DNA from 2 places in the Brevibacillus sp. SIMBA_040 genome. Region 2 is predicted to be linked to the other one. Evidence: riboswitches for the same ligand, from Rfam matches in the RefSeq annotation. Region 2 holds a riboswitch; the other holds the start of a gene.
What was found. A riboswitch is a leader RNA that binds a small molecule or an ion and turns the genes downstream of it on or off. The one in region 2 is predicted to bind S-adenosylmethionine.

Region 1: linked by a shared signal. The riboswitch ahead of SB752_RS14165 (pyridoxal phosphate-dependent aminotransferase) and the one ahead of SB752_RS16505 (sugar ABC transporter substrate-binding protein) in region 2 are both predicted to bind S-adenosylmethionine.

The regions. Positions count from the first base shown of each region.
Region 1 is NZ_JAWRXI010000007.1:243,409-247,833, reverse strand. It holds gene SB752_RS14175 (aminotransferase-like domain-containing protein) at 1-249, opposite strand, end outside; gene SB752_RS14170 (hypothetical protein) at 459-929, opposite strand; gene SB752_RS14165 (pyridoxal phosphate-dependent aminotransferase) at 1,156-2,337, opposite strand; SAM riboswitch class I at 2,434-2,561, opposite strand; gene SB752_RS14160 (MFS transporter) at 2,956-4,215, opposite strand; gene moaC (cyclic pyranopterin monophosphate synthase MoaC) at 4,219-4,425, opposite strand, start outside.
Region 2 is NZ_JAWRXI010000009.1:104,427-108,851, forward strand. It holds gene SB752_RS16500 (sugar ABC transporter ATP-binding protein) at 1-605, opposite strand, end outside; gene SB752_RS16505 (sugar ABC transporter substrate-binding protein) at 769-1,782, opposite strand; SAM riboswitch class I at 1,897-2,023, opposite strand; gene SB752_RS16510 (ATP-binding protein) at 2,241-3,521, shown strand; gene SB752_RS16515 (hypothetical protein) at 3,511-3,987, opposite strand; partial or broken gene SB752_RS16520 (GNAT family N-acetyltransferase) at 4,062-4,265, opposite strand.

The sequences.
Region 1 (4,425 bases), on a different contig from region 2:
TTGCTTCATGCGAGATGCAACCCACTCGCGAAGTGGAAGATATCCATCTGTTAAGCCATATTGAAGAGCTTTTGCTCCGAGATCAAATGATCGGACAAAGGCTTCACGCATTTCTGCGATGGGAAAAGAGTCCTCCGCTGGTAAGCCTCCAGCCAGTGAGAGCACTTGATTGCCTTGGGTCAGCTTCAAGATTTCCCGGACCGCCGAAGAGGATAATGCTTCTACCGATTTTGAAAATTTGTACTCCATGTTCCGTTCCCCCTTGATTTTGCCTATATTTGTTTTATCACTGTCATTAAACAATGTCCAATCCTCGCTAGCTATGGGGAGATAGGTTTTGACTATGTCGAGCGATTGTTCGCTCGATTGGTGGTTTTATACCACGATTCCTGCTTCAAACAGGCGCAAAAAACCCCTTTCCGTAAAAAGGAAAGGGGTCTATGTATTCATCAAAGTATCTACGCGATACGGAAGACACGCGCTTTTTCTACCTGTGGCAAGAATGAGAGGTCCACATGCTTCAGCGCTTCTTCTACACCAATGTCCTCTGCCAAAAGCAATGCTTCCTCTTGGAACGTTGGTGTACAGCTGCCTTCATTCAATTCACAGAGGCGCTTTAGACGCTTCAGGCGATCTGTTGTTTTTTCAGCTCGCATACAATCGTTGGTCAGCTCACACACATTTACGTGACGCGCATCAGCAATCATGCTGATATCATTTACGTGAACAATGAGTCGCTGTCCTTCTTCCGTCACAAAACCGATCGAGCAAAAATGCGCACCTGACATTTCCATACGAGTGAGAACAGCATTGGCAAAGACCTCACCTGTGCGTAGCCGAACCTGGCCCGCTTCAATGGCTCCGCCTACCTTACGCTCGTTGGCGATCACCGTATACATATCCGTGTAACCGTTAATCTGATAGCGCATGTTACCCTCCTGCTTTGCATAAATGACAAGTAATTTGTTGAGACTAATTATCATTAACATCGTATAATGAAAATCATTATCTGTCAACGCTGAGAATGATTTTTATTGATAATTACCCCTACTTTTTTCGCTCACCACTATTCTTGCCCACTTTTCCGTTTTCATCGCAAAAAAAAGACCAGACCTGCTGCTTACCAGCATATGTGGTCTGATCCTTTGCAAACACCTATTTTTTGGGGGTAAACAAGCCCAATTTTTCAATACGCTTTACGGCCTCAGCCAGTCGCTGTTCATCCGATAGCAGCGCCGCACGAACGTAGCCTTCGCCCGTCGGCCCAAAGCCATCCCCCGGAGCTACAACGACATGCGCTTTTTCCAGTAACATATCGGAAAACTGGACGGAGGTAAAGCCGCTTGGGATTGGCAGCCATGCAAAAAACGAGCCTTGGGATGGCTGTGCTTGCCAGCCGATGCGATGCAGGTTGGAATAAAGCGCATTGCGCCTACCCTCGTATACAGCCACCAGGTCGCGGACACACTGCTGCGAACCAGTCATGGCTCGTGCAGCAGCCATTTGGACAGCTCCGAACAAACTCACAAAATAATGGTCTTGAATCAAATTGATCAAACGAACGAGCTCACGATTTCCAACCATCGCGCCTACGCGCCACCCAGCCATATTGTAAGTTTTGGACAGTGTATAAAACTCCACGCCCACTTCCTTTGCCCCTGGAACCTGCATGAAACTGACCGGTTTTTTACCGTCAAAGCTGATTGCTCCATAGGCAAAATCATGGCAAACAACAATTTCGTTTTTACGAGCAAAACGAACCGTATCTTCATAAAATTCGTACGGTGCATTCACCGCAGTCGGATTGTTCGGGTAGTTCAGAAACATCAGCTTGGCCCGCTCCAAATCCGCTTGGGATAGCTTGCTGTAATCTGGAAGAAATTGATTTTCCGCTGTGAGCGGCATCATGACCATCCGACCATCGACAACGGCTACACCTGACCAGTAATCAGGATAACCCGGGTCTGGCACCAGAGCTACGTCCCCTTTGTTCATCAGCACCTGGCAAATCTCTACAAGCCCGGTTTTGCTACCGAACAGAATCGCTACTTCTTCTTCCGGATCGAGATCGACGTCAAACTCTTGCTTGTACCAGTGTGCAACTGCCTGCTTCAGCTCCACTCGACCAGAAAATGGCGGATATTTGTGATGAAGCGGCTGAGCTGCCTGGGCCTGCAATTCCTCAATAATATGGGGCGGTGTCGGCAAGTCAGGATTGCCTTGTCCTAGGTTGATAACGTCATGACCAGCAGCAATGACCTTGTTTACCTTTGCTACCAAGGTAGCGAAAAACTGGGTCGGCAACCGATCAATCATGTCGGAGGGTTGGATGCGCATCGTTCTTCATTTCCTTTCTGTCGGGTACTGCATGATTCTACACTGCAAAAAAACCCCTCCTTCTTTACAGAAAAGGGGTAGATCAGCTTCGTCACGTCCTTATCTGTCAGGAAAGATCCTGCTGGAATTGGCACAGCATCTGTTTTCTTCAACCTGAATCGATATGAAAACAGATCCGCTGCCGGGCTTCATAGGGCCAGTCCCTCCGCCTCTCTTTATAAGTAAAGCACACGGAATATAATGTTTTAGCAATTTTATATTACTTGAGCGGGTGTTTTGTGTCAAGACACCTGGGGGCGCTGGGGAAAAGCACTTTATTGAGCTGTGGTGGTGGGGAGGAAAACGGAGAAAATGCTCCGGATTCTTGGGATACTTGCTGGGGGCGTTACTGCTCAGCTCCGTGAAAAAAGCGAAACCGCGTCCAAAGTCGTGGATTCGCTGAGGCATCTCAAAGGTGGACGCTTAAGGGCGTGTTTCGCTTTTTTCACTCCGCTTGGGATGTATCCCAAAGATCCTCGCATTTTCTCCGTTTTCCTCACGACAGCTGGCGTGTTTTCCCCTGTTTGGAAAAAACAAAAAAGACGCGCGTGGCGCCTTTTCATTATAAAAAAAGAAGAATTACATTTTTTCTGCGGTTTGTACTGGAATCTGGTGACTGCGTTTTTGGAAAGAGCTGTGGAAAGCAAAGAATACGACGGATAACAGTGCCAAACCAGCCATGATGTACAGCAGTCCCTGGGCCTGGAAGTTTTGAAAGATGAAGGCACCGAGGAGTGGGCCAAGCATACGTCCTGCGGAGCCTGTACCTGAGACAAGACCTTGGATGAAGCCTTCCTGCCCTTCTGGTGTGAACTTGGCAGCTACAGCTGGAACCGCTGGCCATACGAGCATTTCGCCCAGTGTCATAACGAACATCGCAGCAACAAATCCAGCGTATGACGTCGTTTGCGACAAGATGAGCATCGACAGAACAAATACATACGAGCCGAGCAGCATTTGAGCCTTGAGTGTTCGAGCATAACGACGAATGACCCACGCGATCAACGGCTGACCGAACAAAATCAAACCTCCGTTAATTGTCCACAAGAGGCTATATTGGCGTAGGGAAATACCTAGTGACTGCATATATGCGGACAGGACAGTCGTCCATTGGACATACACGATCCAGCTGATCAACAGTCCCCCACAGAGCATGACAAGCGCTCCCCAGGCAACCCTTTTCGCCGGCTGAGTGGGTGGAGTTTTCATTCCTGTCTTGTCAGCACCCTGTGTAAGCTGCTCTTCCTTGTTCTTCGCTTTCACAGCCATCGCTTTTACATGCTGCGGCAAAATAAAGGCAAACATGGCAAGTACGATAATTTGGGCGAAGGCATTTCCGAAGAAAGTCCAGGCAAACGACACGCTCGCCAGAATACCGCCCAAAGCAGCCCCGGCAGCTACCCCGGCATTGAGCGCCACATAAATCATGTTGATTCCTTTGCGGCCTCCCTCTGGCCACATGACAACAGCTAGTGCATTAATAACCGGAGACAATGTCCCGTAAAAAAGTCCATTTAATAAGAACAAAATCGTGTAGATCGTAAAATCATGGGTCAAGCCCAAGCAAACCGACATCAGAATGATTCCTGCGGAGGACAAAATGATCGTTCTCATTTTCCCCCAACGGTCAAACAGCATCCCGCCAACCAGGCTGCCAACCAGAAAAGCCCCTTGATTCAAAAGCAACAAAAAGCCGGCAACAGTAAGCGGCTTTCCTAAGAAATCGTGAATATAGATCGTTACAAGCGGCCATATACATGCCATTCCTGTAGAGAAAATGACGGCAGCAATCGCCAATAGCCGAATGCTGCTCGGATAGGATTCCCATTTCTCTTTCATGAGTTACTTCTCTCCTCGCATGAAGTCGCCGCTTTTTCCGCCTGTCTTTTTGAGGAGGCTTGTAGGTCCAATTACCATTCCTTTGTCCATTGCCTTACACATGTCATATACAGTTAGGGCTGCCACACTGACAGCAGTCAGCGCTTCCATCTCCACGCCTGTTTTCCCGGTGGTTTTTACAGATGCTTCGACTTCAAGCGTCGTTTCATC
Region 2 (4,425 bases):
CGGTGGGAAATGTAGATAATCCCTACTCCGGCGCTTTTTAGCTGCGCGATGATTTGAAACAGCCGCTCGCTTTCCTTTGTGCTGAGTGGAGCGGTCGGTTCGTCGAAAATGACGTATTTTGCTTTTTGCACAGTAGCGCGCGCAATCAGGATCAGCTGCTTTTCTGACAGGGTACATTGCTCCACCAGCATTTTCACAGGGATAGAAAACCCGAAGCCCTGCAAAATCTTTTCCGATTCGGCGTACAAGCTCTGCCAGTTGAGGAATCCCTTTTTTTTCGAGGATACAAGCTGATCCAGCAAAATATTTTCAGCTACGCTTAAATAAGGGACGAGTGCGGTATCGACCTCCTGATAGACACACTGAATACCCAGCGCCTTGGCGTCTTGCGGAGATTGTATCGTCACCTCTTTGCCGTCGATGGAAATAGATCCTCCATCCGCCTGATAGGCGCCTGTAAGAATCTTCATCAATGTGCTTTTCCCTGCCCCATTCGCTCCTAGCAGCGCGTGAACCTCGCCAGCTTTCACTTCAAACTGCACCGACCGAAGCGCCGGAATGCTAGAAAACTGCTTTACAATGCCTTTCATTTGTAAGGTAGACATGCGCTGCACCTCCCCGATTCAAAAAAAGTTAGCTCTTCGTGAAAAAAAAACCTCTATAGCGGTCAACTCACCCGGGAGCGACCGCGTTTTAGAGGATCGTTTTATCGTGGTAATGCCAGATGCGAGCACGGCTGCTTTCGCTCGCTGACGCACGTAACAGTTTTTACTTGCCCCACTCGCTTACGTATTGGGACAGATCACCCATCGTTACTTTTTTATCCTTTGGCAAGTCAGATTGCTTCACCAGTACAGGATTCAGCTTCACACTTTCAGGTACTTGCTCGCCCTTGATCTTTTGGAAAACAGTTTGCGCATGGATGCGTCCGATATTCGATGGGTCAACTGCTGCGGTCGCTGCCCATGGAGAGTTTGCCTCCTGGATCAGTTGCAAATCCTCATCGCTCAAGTCGATGGCATATACCTTGATTTCGTTGCGACCTGCCTGCTGGATGGCACGAGTAGCACCTTTGGCAAATTCATCCCACGCTGCCCATACAGCTGTGATATCGCCCTTGTTCGGGTACTTTTTCAAGATCGCTTCCATCTGTGTTTGCGTGTCCAAGGCTGTATTGTTGGTTGCTGAACCAAAAGCAGCAATTTCCTTGATATCCGGGTACTTTTTGAGGAAAGCATCATACGTGACTTGGCGTTTTTCCATTGGGGCAAAACCGGCTACCCAGATTTTCACGATGTTTCCTTTGCCGTTGTTATCTGCTGCCAGCTGCTCCAGACTCAGCTCTGCCAGCTTGTTATCATCCTGCTCTACTACTGGCACACCTGGCAATTTAATATCGGTGTCGAAGAGGACAACCGGAATTTTCTTGTCGATTGCTTTTTGCGTACCTTGCTGCAATGCTTCTGCTGTACCGTGGTCGATCAAGATTCCATCAAAGTGCTGGTTTACCGCTGCATCCAGATTGGAAGCCATTTTCGACAGGTCTGTATCCGCGTTGAATACAGTCAATTGTCCGCCGTTTTTCTCTACCTCTGTTTTTACGCCATTGATGTACTGCGCAGAGAACGTACCTACGTTTTGGCGCATGATGAGTGCGATCTTTTTCGCATTGTCGCCACCCGCTCCGCCTGCGCCACCTGTTGCACCACCACTACCGCATGCTGTCAGCACTACCGACAGTGCCAATACTACTGAGCTTACCAATCCTAATTTCTTTTTCATCTCCATGATCCCCCTTTTTTCTGTCTCCCTTTTTCCGCCTAAAGCTATGTGCGAAAGCAACCAAAAAAGCCTCTTTCAACAGATGAAAGAGGCTTCAATCGACAAGATTCCCGCCTCTTATCTGTCAGGTAGCATCTACCTGTTGGAGTTAGCACCTTGGCTTGCAAGAGTTAAGTAACGTCTCACATGCTAGGTTGCCGGGCTTCATAGGGCCATTCCCTCAGCCTTCTCTGGATAAGAGTTGTTATTATATTCAAAACGTTTTGTATTAGTATATACAGACTATAATCCTTCCATTACCCATCTGTCAACTGGGTGTTTTGAACAAGATCGAGGCTTGGTGTAGCCAAGTTTTCTAAATAAGAAGCATGACCAAAGAAATAGAGGATTTGTGTTGTGTCTTGTCGAAATATTTTGAACAGATACATAACCTAAACAGTCTGGTATGGGGATGTCCAATGAGCCTACTAAAAGAAGTGATTCTACAGCTCTTCTTTGCTCTTACTCCGTTTGTTTTGTACAACATATATTACCGAGACAAGCTCCAAAATTACAGCAAAGCCTTTATTCTCATAACCAGCTCGATCAGCCTTTTTCTTGCCATGACGTTTGCGTCCAGCGTTGTTGACGGCATCATTTTTGATATACGTTATGTCATTATGTTTTTTGGACTTGTTTATGGAGGCATGCAGACGGCACTGATTCTGCTTATCGAGTTTATCATCTATCGGTGTTATTTGGGTGGGGAAGGAACAGGAGTCGCCCTTCTCATGCTCGTGTGCACCTTTCTGCTCTCTGTCGTGATCTATAAGCTATACCAAAAGACTCATAAGAAAACTTTTTTTACTTTCATGGCTGGAATCGTTTTTTCAGCTGTTGCGCTCGGCCTGACCTTTATCTTTTTTCCTGACTATGTGAAAAAACATCTGGCTTATCATGTATTTGTCATTCCTGTCCAAAACTCGGTAGGCATTTGGCTCCTGATGTCATTATTTGGCAAGTCAATTGCAGACAAGGAGCTATTCATTGCCCACGCCCAAAATGAAAAAATCCAGGCCATGAGCCATGTCGCTGCCTCACTCGCACATGAAGTTCGCAACCCGTTGACTGCGGTAAAGGGCTTTTTGCGTTTAATGCAGGAGAGTCCTAATGAACGTGCCAAAACCGAACAGTACATCAAGATCAGCCTCGATGAAATCAAGCGAACGGAATCCATATTAACGGAGTACCTTTCCATCTCCAAGCCTCTACAGGAGCGCTCTGAGCCGATCAATGTATCCGAACAGCTCCATGTCATTCAAGAGGTCATGCTTCCTTTTGCCAACATGCATAATGTGGAGCTGGATGTACAAATATACGATACGCCTGTAACAATCATCGCCAATCCTGACGAGATCAAGCAGGTGCTGGTCAACTTTGTCAAAAACTCGATCGAGGCTTGCGCGGATGTACAGAATGGACGTGTCATACTATCGATCCTGATTGAAAAAGGAAACGCTATTCTCATGATCACTGATAATGGAATTGGCATGGATGCGGGGCAAATCCAACGCCTTGGCTCTATTTATTTCTCGACCAAAACAAGCGGGACAGGTTTAGGTCTCACCTACTCCTATCATGTCATCCATTCAATGGGCGGCACCGTTCAGGTAACAAGTGAGCCGTTTATCGGGACCCAGTTTACGATTACGTTTCCTTGTCATGCAATCGAAAAAGTGGGAACAAACCTTACTGCCTGAGCACTTTTGTCATACATACTTGCTCTGCCATCCGGGTAAAGCCTGCATCTTGCAATGCCGTAGCCACTGCTCGGTTGCCTGCTGGCAAATTTACAGTCAAACGATGGCATTCCTGATCCAGCGGCGCAAAAGCATGGGCCAGTGCATAGCGGACGATTTCGGCATGATCCTGACGCTGTGGATCGGCCTCACAATGAAAAAGCAGGATCGTCGACAAAGCTTGGTTTTCTTCATAAAGCCGTCGATACAAAGCATATCCAATGACGCGCTCTTCTCGATCGATGACGAGGAGCGCTTCTTTGTTTTCAATCGTTTGCCATTGTATGTCCCATACCGGATTCGTCCAAAAAGACAATTGGTATACGTCATGAGGTATCCCGTACAAAATGCGGTAGCGGGACTGAAAATCGTCGCCACATAGCGTACCAAGTACTCCTTTCTTTTCAAGGAAAATCGACTGATCCACCAGCTCGAACCCCAATTTTTCATACAACGAAATCGCTTTTTCATTTTCCCGTATAGTGCCGCGAGCTCTACCCCCTGCTCCTCGTAAATGCGGAGCGTCTCCTCCATCAATGCCTGCCCAACACCTTGCTTGCGATAGACTGTAGCAACTCCTGTCCCTCCATTCCACCCCACCTTTTTGCCGTTACGCTGCCAAATCCCGTTTAATACGATCCCTACTGGCTCATCGTTCATAAAAGCAATGACAGAATGGAGGGGAGACAGCTCTTCTTTCCCCATTTTCAGAGAGAGCGTGTCTGCCGTTTTGGATTGATCAAAGTAGTATCCTTCAAACCGCGGTTGTACGCCTGTACCGCCTCATCTAGTGTGCACTGGTTAAATCTTTTGAACGTGAGCATAGAATCGCCTCCAAAAAGGAAATGTGATCATTGCAGTTATT